One region of the Actinoplanes sp. CA-051413 genome, then DNA from elsewhere that is predicted to be linked to it. Evidence: riboswitches for the same ligand, from Rfam matches in the RefSeq annotation. Region 1 holds a riboswitch; each other region holds the start of a gene.
The links. A riboswitch is a leader RNA that binds a small molecule or an ion and turns the genes downstream of it on or off. The one in region 1 is predicted to bind cyclic di-AMP.
Positions count from the first base shown of each region.

Region 2: another riboswitch for cyclic di-AMP. It lies ahead of ACQP2Y_RS07135 (NlpC/P60 family protein); the one in region 1 lies ahead of ACQP2Y_RS02315 (coiled-coil domain-containing protein).
Region 3: another riboswitch for cyclic di-AMP. It lies ahead of ACQP2Y_RS10180 (C40 family peptidase); the one in region 1 lies ahead of ACQP2Y_RS02315 (coiled-coil domain-containing protein).
Region 4: another riboswitch for cyclic di-AMP. It lies ahead of ACQP2Y_RS27465 (transglycosylase family protein); the one in region 1 lies ahead of ACQP2Y_RS02315 (coiled-coil domain-containing protein).

Region 1 covers NZ_CP192100.1:484,280-488,721, forward strand. Annotated here, with positions in the region: gene ACQP2Y_RS02310 (glycoside hydrolase family 65 protein) at 1-628, shown strand, start outside; gene ACQP2Y_RS02315 (coiled-coil domain-containing protein) at 692-1,711, opposite strand; cyclic di-AMP (ydaO/yuaA leader) riboswitch at 1,717-1,852, opposite strand; cyclic di-AMP (ydaO/yuaA leader) riboswitch at 2,131-2,280, shown strand; gene ACQP2Y_RS02320 (coiled-coil domain-containing protein) at 2,278-3,360, shown strand; gene ACQP2Y_RS02325 (ABC transporter ATP-binding protein) at 3,379-4,155, opposite strand; gene ACQP2Y_RS02330 (ABC transporter permease) at 4,160-4,442, opposite strand, start outside.
Region 2 covers NZ_CP192100.1:1,501,361-1,505,802, reverse strand. Annotated here, with positions in the region: gene ACQP2Y_RS07155 (DUF1360 domain-containing protein) at 1-478, opposite strand, end outside; gene ACQP2Y_RS07150 (DUF6158 family protein) at 495-752, opposite strand; gene ACQP2Y_RS07145 (hypothetical protein) at 842-1,294, shown strand; gene ACQP2Y_RS07140 (DUF3817 domain-containing protein) at 1,336-1,662, shown strand; cyclic di-AMP (ydaO/yuaA leader) riboswitch at 1,872-2,006, shown strand; gene ACQP2Y_RS07135 (NlpC/P60 family protein) at 2,053-2,979, shown strand; gene ACQP2Y_RS07130 (sigma-70 family RNA polymerase sigma factor) at 3,065-4,066, opposite strand.
Region 3 covers NZ_CP192100.1:2,128,408-2,132,849, reverse strand. Annotated here, with positions in the region: gene rsmH (16S rRNA (cytosine(1402)-N(4))-methyltransferase RsmH) at 1-823, opposite strand, end outside; gene mraZ (division/cell wall cluster transcriptional repressor MraZ) at 1,075-1,506, opposite strand; gene ACQP2Y_RS10180 (C40 family peptidase) at 1,967-2,779, opposite strand; cyclic di-AMP (ydaO/yuaA leader) riboswitch at 2,786-2,906, opposite strand; gene ACQP2Y_RS10175 (MurT ligase domain-containing protein) at 3,430-4,442, shown strand, end outside.
Region 4 covers NZ_CP192100.1:5,812,593-5,817,034, reverse strand. Annotated here, with positions in the region: gene ACQP2Y_RS27470 (GNAT family N-acetyltransferase) at 149-1,006, shown strand; cyclic di-AMP (ydaO/yuaA leader) riboswitch at 1,180-1,324, shown strand; gene ACQP2Y_RS27465 (transglycosylase family protein) at 1,329-1,955, shown strand; gene ACQP2Y_RS27460 (SAM-dependent methyltransferase) at 2,011-2,805, opposite strand; gene secD (protein translocase subunit SecD) at 2,909-4,442, opposite strand, start outside.

The DNA.
Region 1 (4,442 bases):
CCCGTACTTCGACCTGTACCGCAAGCAGGTGGTCAAGCAGGCCGACCTGGTCATGGCCATGTACCTGCGGGGTGATGCCTTCACCCCCGAGGAGAAGGCCCGCAACTTCGCGTACTACGACGCCCGTACCGTGCGGGACTCGTCGCTGTCGGCCTGCATCCAGGCCGTCATGGCCGCCGAGGTGGGCTTCGTGGAGCTGGCCCACGACTACCTGGGCGAGGCCGCCCTGATGGACCTGCACGACCTGCACCAGAACGCGCGGGACGGCGTGCACGTGGCGTCCCTGGCCGGTTCCTGGATCGCCCTGGTGGCGGGCCTGGGCGGCATGCGTGACTCCAACGGGCAGCTCTCCTTCGCGCCCCGGCTGCCGAGCCGGATCAACGCGCTGGAGTTCTCGCTGCTCTGGCGCGGCCTGCGGCTGCGGGTGGAGGTCACGGCCGACGAGGTCACCTACTCGCTGCGCAACGGCGGTGGGTCGGCGCGTCTGGACCTGCTGCACCACGGCAAGGAGGTCACCATCACCCAGGTGAAGCCGGTCGTGCTGCCGATCCCGCCGGCGCCGCCGACGGGCCCCGCGCCCAGCCAGCCGGCCGGTCGCGCCCCGGTGCGCCGGAACACCGGAGTCTGATTCAACAACGAAGAAGCCCCCGTCCTCCTCGCGGAGGACGGGGGCTTCTCTGCGCTCGCCGCGCTAAAGCATCGAGACGTGTACGTGGTCCGTGTGATCACTGGGACCGTGGTACGACTTCCAGCCCGTGGCCGGGAACCAGATCTGTTTGTTCCAGATGACGTAGAGGATGCCGAGCCGGTCGGCGTTACGCACCAGGAAGGCCATCAGGTTGTTGCCGTACTCGCGGGTGTCCTGGTTGTGCCAGCGGGCGAAGCCGCTCTTCTGCAGGGACCAGTCGCAGGCACGGCCCTTGGGATGCTCGAACGGGCCGCCGTTGCGATGACAACCGACGAACCGGTTGAACTTCGCCTTCTTCACTTCCTTGTACATGTGGAAGGTGCGTGCGGTGATGCAGCCACCGGTCGTCGGGTCGTCGACGTTGCAGCTCTCCGGGCTGAACTCACCGTCGGAGTTGCGGGGCGCCGGGGCGGCCTTCGGCGACTTGGCGAGCACGAAGCCACCCGTCACCGTGGTGCCACCCACCTGGGCCAGCGCCTTCTCGGCCGACTCCTTCTGCTTCTCCATCAGCGCGAGGTTCTGCTTCTGCGCCTTGACCTCCTGGTCCAGGCGCGTCTTGTTGGCGGTCACCTCGTCGATGGCCTGGTCCAGCTCGCGCAGCTTGCCGTCGTTGAGGGCGTTGATCTCCTCCAGGGAGACCGCCTTCTTGAGGAAGCCGTCCGGGCTGGAGGTGTTGAGCAGGAAGCCCATCGTCGAGATGCCGCCGGTGCGGTACTGCTGAGCGGCGACCGCGCCCACCTCGGGCAGCAGCAGGTCGCGCTTCGCCTCGGCGTTCTTGACCTTGAGGGCGAGGCCGAGCTGGGTCTTGGTCGACTTGGCGACTGCCGCCCGGGCTGTCAGATAGCGCCGGCCCGTGGAGTCCAGCACGTCGTTCAGCAGCGGGTTGTCGTCGCCGTCGTCGGCGGTGGCCGACTTGGTGTCGTCCGGATCGGCGTTCGCCGGGGATGCGGGCGCGAGCATCATCGTGACCGCGGCGAGCGGTGCCAGGGCGAGGATCAGCCACCGGCGGGGTCTTGCCGTCATTCAGAATCCTTCCGCGTGACCACCGGCCGGGTTAGCTGACGGGTTCGGGACGGAAGCGATCCCTACCACTGACTCGTGGATTCACCCCGGTAGTTCTGTGGTTCCCCGGCTCATCTTGCGACGATTAGATGGTGGGCTGCCGGCGCCTTGGGGGCAGCGCCTTCTGGCAGTGACCGGCGGCCAGCTTACCTGACAACGGCCGAAGTGGCAGTGCTGCCGCGAACGGTAAAACGGTTACCAGGCAACGACTTTCCGTCACCGCTCGATGGAATGACGCAGGTCATAGCCCGTAACGACGTATCAATGTGAGTCGTTGCATTCTTTCCGTCGATTGCTCACCATCAGTGCACGATCGATTGCGTACGGTGTGACGACTGTCGATTCCTAGCATTGCTGGGTAGTGTTCGTCACGGTCTCAGCGCAGACCGCCGCCTAATCGCCGCACGGCGAGCCGGGGAACCACTTGAGTAATGGGGTGAATCCGATCCGCGCACCCCCGCGCGATCGGTAGGGATCGCTTCCGTCCCGAACCCGTCAGCTAACTCGGTCGGCGGCCGACGGAAGGAATGTTCGTGAGGCTCACCCCTGTCCGCCGGCGATTAGCGACCGTGCTCGCGGTCCTCGTCGCCACCTCGGGGCTGGCGCTCGCCGCCCCGACCTCCGCCTCCGCCGCACCCCGCCCCTTCGCCGCGCCGGGCGACTCGGGCGACGACGGCGAGGGCGGTTCGAAGTCCCTCATCAAGCAGCTCGAGGCGGCGTCCAAGGGCTTCGTCGAGGCCCAGGAGGCGCTGGACCGCTCCAAGAAGCGCCAGCGGGAGCTGACCGCCAAGCTCAAGGAGCTCGACACCCAGCTCGGCCCCAAGCAGGCGGCGCTGGACGAGATCGTCCAGCGGGCTTACCGCACCGGGCGGCTCGGGCCGATGACGGCGATGATCACCGCCGACTCCACCGGCAGCATGCTGGACCGGGCGCAGACCCTGGAGACCATCGCCGTCAAGCAGGACCGCGCGGTGCGCGACCTGAAGGACAGCCGGGACCAGCAGGCGCAGGCCAAGACGGCGATCGACACCGCTGTCCGCGAGCAGCAGCGCCAGCTCACCGTCATGGCCAAGCGCAAGAACCAGGCGGAGAGCGCCCTCAAGGCCGCCAACGCCGCCAGCGGGTCGAGCGACTCGTCGTCGTCCGGCGGCGGTTCCTCCAGCGGCGGCGGCAGCAGCTCGCTGGCCGCGCCCGCGCCGCGCAACTCGGACGGCTCACTGCCGAGCGAGTCGTGCAGCGTCAACGACCCGACTACGACCGGCTGCATCACGCCGCGCACACTGCACGCGATGCAGGAGGCGAAGAAGGACGGCTTCAACCACTTCATCGCCTGCTTCCGCCACCAGAACAGCGGCGAACATCCGAAGGGGCGGGCCTGCGACTGGGCCGCAGACAAGGGCGGCTTCGGCGGCGACGCGACCGGGGCCAGCAAGGACTACGGCAACCGGCTGGCGGACTACTTCATCCACAACGCGAGCCGGCTCGGCATCCTGTACGTCATCTGGTACCGGCGGATCTGGCTGCCTAGCAGCGGCTGGAAGTCGTACTCCGGTGCCGGCGGCGACCCGTCGAGCGACCACACCAACCACGTGCACATGTCGATGCGCTGACCCGGGGGAGTGCGGGGCCTACCGCTTGACGTAGGCCTCGTACTCCTTCAGCACGTCGTCGGTCGGGCCGTCGGCGCGGATCAGGCCCGACTCCAGCCAGATGGCCCGCTCGCAGGTGTCGCGGATCGACTGCTCGCTGTGGCTCACCAGGAAGACGGTGCCGGCCTGCGCGCGCAGATCCCGGACCCGCTGCTCACTGCGCCGGCGGAACTTCGCGTCGCCGGTGGCCAGCGCCTCGTCGATGAGCAGCACGTCGTGCTGCTTGGCGGCCGCGATGGCGAACCGCAGCCGGGCTCCCATGCCGGACGAGTACGTCCGCATCGGCAGCGAGCTGAAGTCACCGCGCTCGTTGATGCCGGAGAAGTCGATGATGTCCTTGGTCTTGCTCTTCACCTCGGCCGGCGACATGCCCATGGCCAGGCAGCCCAGGACCACGTTGCGCTCACCCGGCAGGTCGTTCATCAGGGCGGCGCTGACGCCGAGCAGGGACGGCTGGCCGGCCGCGTAGATCGCACCGCGCTCGACCGGCAGCAGCCCGGCGATCGCCCGCAGCAGCGTGGACTTGCCCGAGCCGTTGGTGCCGATCAGGCCGACGGCCTCACCCTTGTACGCGACGAAGCTCACACCCTTGATGGCGTGCACCTCGCGCATGGTCGCCGGCTTGGTGCCGGTGACGAGCCGCTTGAAGCTGGCGAGCGGGCTGCCGGTGCCCGGGGTCGCCGACTGCTGGATCCGATAGACCACGTGGGCGTCGTCGACGATGACCGTCGGGTCACGCCGGTCGCTGCCGGTCATGTTGTCAGCCACGGCCGTAGCCCTTCTCTCCGCGCCAGAAGTAGACGTAACCCCCGAGACCCACCACGAACGTCCAGGCGAGCGCCTCCAGCCACATCACCGTGGGACTCGCCGCGAGCGGCACGTCCTCCATCAGCGCGTGCCGCATGAGGTCGATGAACACCAGCATCGGGTTCGCCTCCACCAGGGTCAGTTTCCAGCCGCTGAGATGCTCGGTGAAGCGGGTGACCGGGTAGAGCACCGCCGACAGGTAGAGCCACATCCGCATGACGAACGGGATGAGGTTC
Region 2 (4,442 bases), 1.0 Mb from region 1:
GGAAGTCGGACGCCGCCGTGGCGGTGAAGACCGTGGCCGCCAGCCGGGTCAGCCGGGGCGCGAAGACCAGGCCGCTGGTCAGCCCGGTGGCCACCCACACCGCCAGGCAGAACGGGCAGCTGAGCAGCTCACCGACGGAGTGGCGCAGGGAGCTGCCCTGGTCGCGTACCTCTTCGTTGATCTCGCCGCTGCCGCCCGGCTCCGCATAGCGGGTGAACGGCGCGCGCAGCGGGCTGGTGATCGCGTCCTTGGCGATCAGCCGGCTCAGCTTGTGCGTCGCGATGGAGATCAACACGATGTCGGCGGTGGCCGGCCGGTCCGGTACCGGCTTCGCGGTCAGCTTGGCGGCGGCGGCCAGACTGCCGGCGAGCAGTCCGAACGCCCCCATCGTCGCGACATAGCCGTCCAGCGGCCGGTGCTCGTGAGGTGCATAGTCCCGCCGCAGCCGGTTCAGCCGGCCGCGTACCGAGGAGATCATGAAGTCCGGGGTCCTCTCAGAAGTCCTGGGTGAGCCGGCCCGGATCGACCTCACGGCCGGGGTACCGGGACAGGTACGCGTTCTCCAGCTCCTCGGTCCGCCGCAGGTGGTTGGCCAGGGCGGCGTCGGGCCCGTGCCGCAGCGTCTGCAGCCGGGTGCGGTGCAGGCTGGCCAGCTCACGGAACAGATCGTCGTCGGCCAGCCCCGCGGGGTCGATGCCGTTCTCGGAGACGACGGTCTCGTCGCCGGCGGAGTCGAGCCGGGCGTCGGTCATGACGGCGCTCCCTTCCTCGGTCGCTGAAGTACTTGCTGCAACGGTTGCCCGTGCGCCCTGCCGCCAAACCCGCCGGTACGCTGAGGGACATGAAAGGGCTGTGGACCCCCGCGTGGATCGCGCGCCACATCCTGGCGCTCGTGCTCGTGGCCGGCTTCCTGGCCCTGGGCTGGTGGCAGTTCAGCCGGGCCACCGGCGGCAATTCGCTCAGCTGGGGCTACACCTTCGAATGGCCGGTGTTCGCCCTCTTCGTGGTGTTCATCTGGTTCCGCGAGGTCCAGCAGGAGCGCCGCGCGGCCCGCGCCGCCGAGCAGGACGGACCGGCGGAGGCGGAGCCACAACCGGAGGAGCAGCCGCCCGTGCCGCGCCAGGATGCCCCGGTGACCGTGCGCCGCCCGGTCCGCGTGCCGGTGGCGCAGGTGGCGCCGGCCGACGACGACGATCCCGAGCTGGCCGCCTACAACGACTACCTCAGCTGGCTGGCCGCCCACCCCGGAGCCCGGCCGAGCGACTATCCCGGCCGTCGCGCCAGCGCCGGCTGAGTCCAGACCGTCGAGTTCCAGCGAGTTCAAGGACGTGCACTATGCAGGGAGCCCTCACCCGCTACCGGATCATCGCCTGGATCGTCGGCGTGGTCCTGATCGCGCTCGTGCTGGTCGGCATGCCGCTGAAGTACCTGGGTGACAACGACACCGTGGTGGCCGCGATCGGCCCGATCCACGGCTTCCTGTACATGGTCTATCTGGTCGCCGCCTTCGACCTGAGCCGCCGGGCGCACTGGCCGCTGGGCCGGATGCTGCTGGTGATGCTGGCCGGCACGATCCCGTTCTTCTCCTTCTGGGCCGAACGGGTCGTCTCGCACAAGTGGGTCCCGGCCGCCCGCACTTCCCCGCCGGCCATGGCAGAGTAGGAAAGTAACGCTGCGGAACGGATTTGTTGCCCGCCGTTATCGGGATCATTCTCTTATTTGTGATCATTGGCGCAAGTCACTCTTCGGGCTCTTGTGTTAATGCCGCGCGCCGATAAGTTAATGCGGTTGGTCCGGTCCGCAGCCACACCCTCGGTGGCGCCGGCCAACGCCGCCGAATCCTCGCCGGCGGAAACGGACGACCAGATCCCCCACGGTCACCGCCTCCGCCACGACGAACCGGGGAACCAACCGAAGCAGCACCGGGGTGAATCCGCGCGAGCGGTAGGGGCCTTCTTCCCGCCCCGAACCCGTCAGCTAACCCGGTAGGCGGCCCGAGCGGAAGAAAGGCACAAACCGTTGCCACACGCCCGCACGAGGCTCCGTGCGCTGGTGGTTGCCGCCCTGGCGATCGCGATCACCGGCACCACCGCGACCGCCGCACACGCGGAACCGTCGACGAGTGAGCTGACGAAGAAGATCGACAAGGCGTCCGATCAGCTCGAGGACGTCGTCGAGTCGTACAACAAGATGAACATCAGCCTCAAGCAGACCAAGGACCAGGAAAAGAAGCTGGCCGCGTCGCTGGCCCCGGCCAAGGCCGCGCTGGAGGCCGCCGGCACGCAGATGGACGCGATCGCGGCGTCGGCGTACAAGACCGGCAACATCGGCACCATGAACGTCGTGCTCGAGGGCGCGGACAACCTCATGGACAGGATGAGCATCCTCGAGCAGATCTCCCGCAGCCGCGGCCGCGACATCGCGGAGTACCGCGCGACGACGGAGAACTTCGCCGAGCGCCAGGCCGCCCTCAAGGCGACCCAGAAGAAGCAGGAAGCCGAGGCCAAGGCCCTCAACGCGCGCAAGAAGAAGATCGAGGGCGACCTCAAGAAGCTGTACGCGATGCGCACCGCCGCCTACGGCTCTCCCACCGAGAAGTCCAGCAAGTACACCGGCAACATCCCGTCCATCGCGGGCTCCGCCGGTAAGGCTGTCACCTTCGCCTACAACGCCCTCGGCGTCATGTACGACTACGGCGCGGACGGGCCGAACGGTTACGACTGCTCGGGCCTGACCTCCGCCGCCTGGCGGGCCGCCGGCAAGTCGCTGCCGCACAACGCCGCCGCGCAGTACAGCGCGACCACCAGGATCTCGCGGTCCGAGCTCAAGCCGGGCGACCTGGTCTTCTACCGCAGCAACGGACACGTCGGCATCTATGTCGGCGGTGGCCAGATCATCGACGCCTCCCGCGCGGGCCAGCCCGTCAAGAAGCGCACGATCGACATCATGACCCCGAACGGCTACGGCCGGGTCACCTGAGCCGGGTGACCTGAGTCAGCAGGCACGAGAAAAGGCCGGTGTCCCCTCGGGGGTCACCGGCCTTTCGCCGTACTTGGCGGTTGCCTTACGCGGCCTGCAGGCCCTCGGCCCGGGCCAGCTCACGCAGCCGGCCGAGCGCCTGGATCTCCAGCTGGCGGATGCGCTCCCGAGAGAGCGAAAACCGCGACGCCACCTCAGTCAGCGAGTGCTCGCGACCGTCCTCCAGGCCGTACCGGGCGCGCATGATGCCCGCCGACCGGTCGTCGAGGTGGTTCAGCAGTCCCTCGATGCGCTGACGCTCCAGCGCGGTCAGGACGATCTCCTCGGGCGACGGCGCATCGCTGTCGGCGACCAGGTCGCCGAGGTTGGTGTCGCCGTCGTCGCCCACCGGGGTGTCCAGGGACACGGTGTCCTGGGCCCAGCGGGTCAGCTCGGTGACGCGCTCCACCGTCACGCCCAGCGCCGCGGCGACCTGCGCAGGCTCCGGGTCGGCGCCGAGCTCGCGGACGAGCTGGCGGGTGACGTTGCGCATCCGGTTGACGTCCTCGACCAGGTGCACGGGCAGGCGCACGGTGCGCTCCTGCTGGGCGATGGCCCGGCTGATGGCCTGGCGGACCCACCACGTCGCGTAGGTCGAGAACTTGTAGCCACGCTCGTAGTCGAACTTCTCGACGGCGCGCACGAGGCCGGTGTTGCCCTCCTGGATGAGGTCGAGCATCGGCATGCCCGAGCGCACGTAACGGCGGGCGATCGACACGACCAGTCGCAGGTTGGCGCGAATGAAGAGATCCTTCGCCCGCTTGCCCTCGGTGACCAGCCGCTCCAGCTCTTCCCGGCTCACGCCGCGACGGACCTCGCCGGTGTCGAGCAGGTGCTCGGCGTAGAGGCCGGCCTCGATTGCCTTGGAGAGGTCGACCTCCCTGGCAGCATCCAGCAGCGGCGTCCGGGAGATTTCGTGCAGGTAGACTCCGACGAGGTCGCGCTCCTCGGCGACCTGGTCGGTCCTCATCACGGTGTTCTTCTCCACGTTGCCCACGGTCCCCTCATTGCCTTCACTAACCCTGTTACGGGCAATACCTGCGTCCATCAGCCCTCCCCGTAACGTCCGCAGTTCATGCATTGCGGTGCTGACACATACCTGAACAGTTGGCGCCCTGCGCTGATTCCGGCTGGTGAGTCGAAAGTGTCACGAGTGTCTGAGCATCAGCTGAGAGCCGCGTGCATACTTACTGAAGAGGGCTCTCGCAGAGGTATTCGGAGCAGCACCCGCCGGTGGATGCGTGATGAGACGCATACCCTGTGCCCGCTTCATGACACCATCGGCCCCTCTTCGTCACAGCGACGGGCATCACGGATTCCGCTGCGATGCTCATCACTACCCAGTACGGGCTGGTAGCCGATTGGGTTCACGTCCAGCATCGACAGGTTGCCGTCCGGCTTGACCCAAACGCCACGGCGAAAGC
Region 3 (4,442 bases), 1.6 Mb from region 1:
CGACCGGCAGGTCGATCGGCCCGGTGCTGCGCGCCCTCGCGGCGAAGGCGCGCTTGACGATCCGGTCCTCCAACGATTGATACGACATCACCACAAGGCGCCCCTTCGGGGCCAAGCTGTCCAATGCCGCGGGAACCGCCGCCTCGACCGCGGCGAGTTCCGCATTTACCTCAATACGTAGCGCCTGAAACGTTCTTTTCGCGGGATTTCCACCCGTTCGCCGCGCGGCGGCCGGGATCGCGTCCCGGACCAGGTCCGCGAGGCGGGACGACGAGACGATCCGGCCCTTCGCCCGCTCCTTGACGATCGCCGAGACGACCCGGGTGGCGAACTTCTCCTCGCCGTACACCCGCAGGATGCGGACGAGCTCGCCGGGCTCGTAGCCGTTGACGACCTCCTCCGCGGTGATCCCGCGCGACTGGTCCATCCGCATGTCCAGCGGCGCGTCCCGGGCGTAGGCGAACCCACGGTCCGGCTCGTCCAGCTGGAGCGACGAGACACCGAGGTCGAACAGGCCACTGTGGAAGTGCCGGTATCCGAGGTCGGCCAGCACCGCCGGCAGCTCGTCGTAGACCGCGTGCACGAAGTGGGTCCGGTCCGCGAACCGCGCCAGCCGCTGCCGGGAGTGCGCGAGCGCCTCGGTGTCCCGGTCGAGTCCGATCAGGACCACGTCCGGGTGCCGTTCCAGCACTGCCTCTGCGTGCCCGCCCAGGCCCAGAGTGAAGTCGACGTGCACCGCGCCCGGCAGCGCGAGCGCGGGGGCGAGCAACTCGAGGCAGCGCTCGAGCAGCACCGGCACGTGTGTGCCGCGAAGCTCGCCCATCCTGACCCCCATTGCCTGCTCTTTCCGCGCTCACCCGGTCCGACCCGCACCGATCCCCGGTGCCGGCACAGCCCGGTCGTCTGTCCGTACCGCCAGATCCCCATCCGCTCGTGCCCGTTGCCATCGGGCGCGCCCGACCGGACACACGCCTGGCACCGGGGAAGAGGCGCCAGGAGCGGGAGCGGCTGGAGATCTCGCAGTACGGCGGCAGCGACGTCCGGGCCGTTTCACTGGCCCACAGGTGCCACGCCTCACAATCCGCCGGGCAGCACCCCCTCCTCGATGTCGGCGAAGTCGTCCTCGCTCGCCGAGAGGTACTGCTCCCAGGACTGCTTGTCCCAGATCTCCACCCGCGTGCTCGCCCCGATCACCACGAGCTCGCGGTTCAGCGCCGCATACTCCCGAAGATGCGCCGGGATGGTGACCCGGCCCTGCTTGTCGGGGATCTCGTCGTGCGCACTGGCGAAGAACACCCGGCTGTAGGCCCGGGCGGCCTTGTGGGTGACCGGCTGTTCGCGCAGCTGGTCGGCGATCCGCTGGAACTCCGGCATCGGGAAGACGTACAGGCAACGCTCCTGCCCCTTGGTGATCACGACACCTCCCGCCAACTCGTCGCGGAACTTCGCCGGAAGGATCAGTCGGCCCTTGTCGTCCAGGCGCGGGGTGTGCGTGCCGAGGAACATCGGCCCAACCCCCCTGCCCCGGGCGCCGCCGCAGAGCCAGCTCTGTGCGGATCACCTGTCGTCTGGGCCGGCAAATCCCCTCGGATTCAGCTCCTCCTCAGGCCCTGCCACTGCGCTCCACTCTACTCCACTTCCCTCCACTCGCAACCAGAATGACGGCTTCCGCGAACCCGATTCGCGGATGTATCCGCACGTCAGAGCCGGTGGGGTGGAAGTGGAGGGCCGGGCGGGCCGCACCATGGTCCACTTTCCGACATGCCGCCCACCCGGGCACGAAAGTCCCCCGAATTCGGGCGTTGGGGAAGGCGCGGCTGCCCTTGGGCACCTCATCGGGGAGGAAAGTGGAGGAGAAAGTGGAGCGGACATGACAGTGGGGCGCGACCCCGTACCGGGTCGCGCCCCACTGAACTGTCGTACTGCTCTTACTGGTGCTGCCGTTGACCGTACCGCTGAGCGGAACTCAGACGAGGCGGCGCACGACGTAGTTCTTGCCGTAGACCTTCTGCTTCTTGACCTTGTCACCCGTGTGCGGGGCGGCCCACATGTACCCGCCGCCGGCGTAGATGCCGACGTGGGTGCCGTAGGAGCCGGAACGGAAGACCAGGAGGTCGCCGGCCTTCTTGCTGCCCTTGCCGACGGCCTTGCCGTACCGCTGCTGCGAGTTGGCCTTGTGCGGCAGCTTCTTACCGGCGGCCTTCTTGTAGACGTACATGGTGTAGCCGGAGCAGTCGAACCGGTTCGGACCGGAAGCACCGAACTTGTACGGCGCGCCCTTGTGCTTGGCCGCCTCGGCCAGCACCTTGGCCGCCTTGTTCTGGGTGACGCGCACGGTGATCTTGGTCTGGCCGCTGCGCACCGCGGTGTAGCCCTTGCCGCCAGAGAAGACGGTGCGGTAGTACAGCGACGAGCCGGGCTTGGTCAGGATCGAGACGCCACCCTTGGCGTCGGTCGACCGGGTGACCCAGGTCTTCCACGCCTTGCCGCCACGGATCTGCAGCCTGACCTTGGCGCCCTTGACGCCCTTGCCGGTCTTCGGGTTGATGAGCTTCGCGGTCACCCGGACCGTCTGACCCTTCTTCACTGCCCTCCTGTTGTAGGAGTTCGTGAGCTTGGGCTTGACGGCTGCCGCCGCGGCCGCCGTGACGGGCGCCGGAGCGGCGGAGGCCGCCGGGGTGCCGATCAGCTGGCTGGCCGCGAGGCTGAGACCCAGGGACAGAGCGATGGGACCGGTGCCAACGGTACGACGACGCCGGTGCGAGGTGCTTTCGTGCACGGTAGAGATATCCCTCCGGCACGCCTGCGAGGTTAGCTGTCGGGTTCGGGCGGGAAGGTTGCCCGGCCACCGATGGTGGCTTCACCCCAAGATCCCCGCGGTACGCCGCAAGTGGCGCGTGCCCCGTGGACCGAATCTGGGTCCCCCGTCCCTGCCCCCGTATGCCTGTGTTGTTGTTCGCGTGCGTGTGGTCGCGCCACCCGGACCGGGGCAGGGCTCGGCGTGGTCCGATGCGGTGCGAGCGGCGAGCGGGCGCTCACCGGCTCACCCTTGCTACCCGATTTCCCGGCGGACTGCAGGGCTCCGCTCGACTACTCTCCGTATTTGGCACGTGGATCGCTGTCCGGTTTGTAACCAGGCCGTGACAAATGCCGGTGCACCTGGTGATGGGATGATCACTTTGGGTCGAAGGTTACGGGTGAAACACAACACATAAAAAGCCCCATCGGGGTCGATCATGGGCCGGACCGAGGTCGGGAGAATGTGACCGTAAACGCCCCCACCGGCGCAAACTCGGCGACAGGCGGCGTAGTGGAGATCATCCGTTCGGCCGAGGGGGCGGCCCGGCGGCGGATACCCCTGGACAGACCCCGGGGCCACTCGACGTAGTGTCCGTTTCCGGTACCCTCGTCGCCGTGACGGACGGGAAGATGCCCCTACGGGCCAAGGTCGCGACCTCCGTGTCGCGAACCGCTGCGGCGCTCTCACGGGCGGCCGGCCGCGGCGACGGCTCGGTGATCGGCGGGTGGATCGGTCTCAAGATCGATCCTGACCTGCTGAAGAACCTCGCCGCCGGCCGCGCGATCGCGCTGGTCTCGGGCACCAACGGCAAGACGACCACGACCCGGTTCACCGCGGCCGCCCTCGGCGTGCTGGGCCCGGTCGCCACCAACTCCTTCGGCGCCAACATGCCCACCGGGCACACCTCGGCCCTGGCCAAGGCCGGTGCCACCCCGTTCGCGGTGCTCGAGGTCGACGAGCACTACCTGGCCCGGGTCATCGACGAGACCACCCCGCGGGTGGTGGCACTGCTCAACCTTTCCCGCGACCAGCTCGACCGGGCCAAGGAAGTCGCCATGATGGCCCAGATGTGGCGGACCGCCCTGGCCGCCCACCCCGACGTGCACGTGGTCGCCAACGCCGACGACCCGATGGTGGTCTGGGCGGCGGTCAACACCGAGCACGTCGTCTGGTTCAGCGCCGGCCAGCGCTGGCACGACGACTCGTTCGTCTGCCCGGAGTGCGGCTCCCCGATCGAACGCGCCAACGGCGACTGGCGCTGCACCGGGTGCCCGCTGCGCCGCCCGCAGGCCCAGTGGACCGTCGAGGACGACGGCGTCATCGACCCCCGCGGCGACTGGCACCTGGTCAAGCTCCAGCTGCCCGGGCACGTCAACCTGGGCAACGCCGCCACCGCGCTGGCCGTGGCCGCCGAGTTCGGCGTCCGCCCGATAGAGGCCGTCCCCCGGCTGGCCGGCGTCTCGTCGGTGGCAGGCCGCTACGCCCAGGTGGAACGCGACGGCCGCAACATCCGGCTGCTGCTGGCCAAGAACCCGGCCAGCTGGCTCGAGGCGTTCGACATGGCCGAGGTGGCCCCCACCCTGCTGTCGATCAACGCCCGCGACCCCGACGGCTTCGACACGTCCTGGCTCTACGACGTCGA
Region 4 (4,442 bases), 4.6 Mb from region 1:
GGTAGACCTCAGGGTTCGGACGCCCCCCGGACGGCCCGGCCGGGGCCTACGCTGAGCACACCCGTCACCGCCGAAGGTGAGCACACATGGATCTCGCGACCCTCGTCGCCGGCCCGGCCGCCGACGTGTCCGCTCCGGAGCCGCCGTCGTGAGCAGGGTGATCGTGGCGGCGATGGAGGCGGCCACGGTGGCCGCGCGGGCCGCGCGGGTGCTGGTCCGCCCGGTGAGCAGCCTGGCCGAGCTGACCACGCTGGACCGGATGCTGGCCGGCATCTGGCAGGACGACGCGAGCGGCCCGCTGCTGAGCACCGAGCTGCTGCGCGCGCTGGCGAAGTCGGGCAACTACGTGGCCGGTGCCTTCGACGGCGGCACCCTGGTCGGGGCCGCGGTGGCGTTCTTCGCCGCTCCGGGCGAGCGCGAGCTGCACAGCCACATCGCCGGGGTGTCCGCCACCGCGGCCGGACGCAACGTCGGCTTCGCGCTCAAGCAGCACCAGCGGGTCTGGGCCCTGCAGCGCGGCATCAGCACGATCAGCTGGACGTTCGACCCGCTGGTGGCCCGCAACGCCTACTTCAACCTGGCCAAGCTGGGCGCGGTGCCGACGGAGTACCTGGCGAACTTCTACGGCCCGATGCACGACCGGATCAACGGCGACGACGACAGCGACCGGTTGATGGTGCGCTGGGACCTCGCCGCCCCGGCGGTCGTCTCCGCCAGCGCCGGCAAGCCGGTGCGCTGCGTGCGGACGCCGACGGCCACCGTGGCGCTGCGCCGTTCGGGCACCGGTGGGCCGGTGCCGGGCTCGTTCCGGGGGCAGACCGTGGTGGTGGCTGTGCCGGAGGACATCGAGAGTCTGCGCCGCCGGGCTCCGGGTGCGGCCAAGGACTGGCGGGTCGCCGTACGGGAGACGCTGAGCACCCTGCTCGCCGACCGGTTGCGTTTCGCCGGCTTCGACCGTGACGGCTGGTACGTCCTCACCCGCGGCCCCGGGGAGTACGGCCGGTGATATTGACCGTCTTGCCCCGATTCTGGCCAAGATCAAAAGTGGGCAAAAGCTGAGAACAACGTCACGTTAGGCCCCCGGAGGTTGGCTCCGCGGCGGGGAACGTGGTTACCGTCGGCCGGTCCGCTGACGCGGGCCCCGCGGTCGGTAACGCCGAGTCCTGCCGCCGACCGGGCTGGGAACTCAACTCAGGCATGGAGCGGGGGACCCACAGGTTCTCCGGCGCGCTCACCGCGCGCCTCGGGGTGAAGCCGCGGCACCACAGCGGCCGGGCAACCTCAGCCCGAACCCGACAGCTGACCTCGCAGGCGTGGAGGTTCACTCGATGGCACAGATCCACAAGCAGTCCCTGCGCGCCCTCGGCCTGGTCGTGGCCGGTGCCGCGGGCACCGTCGCTCTGCTGGGCCCGGCCTCTCCGGCCGCGGCGCAGTCCAGTGTCAACTGGGACGCGATCGCGCAGTGCGAGTCCGGTGGCAACTGGAGCATCAACACCGGTAACGGCTACTACGGTGGCCTGCAGTTCAGCCGCAGCACGTGGAAGGCGTACGGCGGCGGCAAGTACGCGAGCACCGCCAACAAGGCGAGCCGCGCGGAGCAGATCCGCATCGCCGAGAAGGTGCTCGACGGCCAGGGCATCGGCGCGTGGCCGGTGTGTGGCAAGAAGGCCGGCTCGTCGAAGTCCTACCAGGCGAAGAACACCGGCGGTTCCTCGTCGAGCGGCAAGAAGGCCACGGCGTCGCGTACCACCACGCACAAGAAGTCGGCGGCGACCAAGCGCACGTCGGTCAAGGCCACCGGCCGGCACTACACGGTGAAGTCCGGTGACACGCTCGCCAAGATCGCGGCGGCCCAGCACGTCAAGGGCGGCTGGCGGGCGCTGTACCAGCTCAACCGGGCGCAGCTCGGCGGCAACCCCAACCTGATCTTCCCCGGTCAGCGCCTGTCGCTGTGATGAGCCGGCCCGGCTGCCTTGCCCCCGTGGGGCAGCCGGGCCCCCCCACCGGTGCTCAGGGCTTGCGGCCCACCGCGACGAACTCGGACACGACCTCGGTGATGCCGGGGTGCCGCGGGTCCGGCCGCCAGGCCGTGCAGGTCACGACGCCGGGGTCGAGCAGCTCCAGCCCGTCGAAGAAGCCGCGGATCTCCTCGATGGTGCGGGTCCTGATCGGCGCCGCGCCGCTCTCGTTCCACTGCCGCATCGACGCCTCGACGGCCTCGCCGTTGACCTCCGTGGTCGGATGCGAGATCAACAGGTAGCTGCCGGCGGGCACCGCGGCCATGAACTGCTCGACGACCGACCGGGCCTCGGCGTCGTCCATGACGAAGTTGAGGATGCCGGACAGCACCACGGCGGTGGGTCGCTCGAAGTGCAGTGTGGTGGCGGCGGCCCGGAGGATGGCCTGCGGATCGCGGACGTCGGCCGCGAGGTAGTCGGTGGCCCCCTCGGGGCTGCTCGTCAGCAGCGCGCAGGCGTGCGTCAGGACCAGCGGGTCGTTGTCGACGTAGACGACGCGGGCGTCCGGGGCGACCGCCTGGGCCACCTCGTGGGTGTTGTCGGCGGTGGGCAGCCCGGTGCCGACGTCCAGGAACTGGCGGATCCGGCCCTCGCCGGCCAGGAACCGCACGGCCCGGCCGAGGAACTGCCGGTTGGCCCGGGCCGACAGCACGAGCTCGGGCATCAGCCTGACGGCGTAGTCGGCCGCCTCCCGGTCCGCCGCGAAGTTGTCCTTGCCGCCGAGCAGGTAGTTCCAGACCCGCGCGGAGTGCGGCAGGTCTGCGTTGAGCTGCGCGGGATCCGTCATCGGGCTCGTCCTTCCGCTGCCGGCGGCATCGATCGGTGGCGGGAACCCTACTCCGAGAAGCAGCGGGGTGGGCGCACGGCGGCGCCCACCCCGCTGCCCCGGGTCAGCGGGACCGGAAGGTGATCGCCAGCGGCGTGGCCAGGAACACCGACGAGTACGTGCCCACCACGATCCCCACCAGCAGCGCCACGGCGAAGTCCACCAGCGACGCCCCGCCCAGGGTGGCCAGGGCGGCCAGGATGAACACCGCCCCGAGCCCGGTGTTGACCGTACGCGGGACCGTCTGCAGGCACGCCGTGTTGGCCAGCCGCGCGAACGGCACCCGCAGCCTGGGGCTGATCTTGCGCTGGCCGTGGACCAGTTCCCGGATCCGGTCGAAGACCACCACCGAGTCGTTGACCGAGTAGCCGACCACGGTCAGCACCGCGGCCAGGAACACGCCATCGACGGGTTTGCCGAGCCAGGCGAACACCCCGATGAGGATGACCACGTCGTGGACCATCGCCAGCACCGCCGCCGCACTCCAGCGCCACTGGAACCGCACCGACAGGTACGCGAGCTGCGCGCCGAGAGCGATCGCCACCGCGAGCAGCGCCTTGTCCCGCAGCTCGGCGCCGAGGCTGGGCCCGACCTTGTCGTCCCGTAACTGCTGTATGTCCCCGCCGCCGGCCGTGCCGAGCGAGGCGCGTACGCGTTGCTCGGTGGCGTCGTCGAAGGCGCCCGCCCGCACCGAGACGTTGCCCTGGCCGACCTGGGTGACCACGGCCCGGTCGACGCCCGCGGCTTCCACGGCTGCCCGGGCCGCGTCGGTCGACAGTGGCCGGCTGGTGGCGTACTCGACCATGCGGCCGCCGGTGAACTCGACGCCGAGGTTCAGCCCGCGGGTGGCGACGCCGCCGATGGAGAGCAGCACCGCCGCCGCCGAGACGGCCAGCCACAGTCGCCGGCGGCGCATCAGGTCCGGGCCGCGGGACTCGATCGCCCGGCGGACCCGGCCGGCGTGGGCGATGCCGCTCCACCGTGGGCGCACGACCAGCCACCGCCGGCGCAACAGGGCCTCGGCCGGCAGCCGGGTCAGCACCAGCGCGGTGAACATGGACGCCAGCACGCCGATGCCCAGGGTGACGCCGAAGCCGCGTACCGGGCCGGAGGCGAGCAGGAACAGCAGGGCGGCGGCCACCAGCGTGGTCACGTTGGAGTCGACGATCGCGGACCAGGCCCGGGCGAAGCCGCCGCGGATCGCGCTGCGCAGGGTGGGCCGGCCGGCGTACTCCTCTCTGGCCCGTTCGAAGACGAGCACGTTGGCGTCGACCGCCATCCCGATGGCGAGCACGAACCCGGCCAGGCCGGGCAGGGTCAGGGTGGCGCCGACCGCCAGCAGCGCGGCGTAGGAGATCAACCCGTACGCGACCAGCGCCACCGCCGCCAGCGCACCGACCAGGCGGTACACCGCCACGATGAACGCGATGGTCGCGAGCGCCCCGATGAGCGCCGCCTGCGCCGACGCCTCGATCGCCTGCCGGCCCAGCGTGGGCCCGACCACCTGCTGCTGGATGATGTCCACCGGCACGGGCAGCGCACCCGCCCTGATCAGCAGGGCGAGATCGCGCGCCTCGGCCGCGGTGAACGATCCGGTG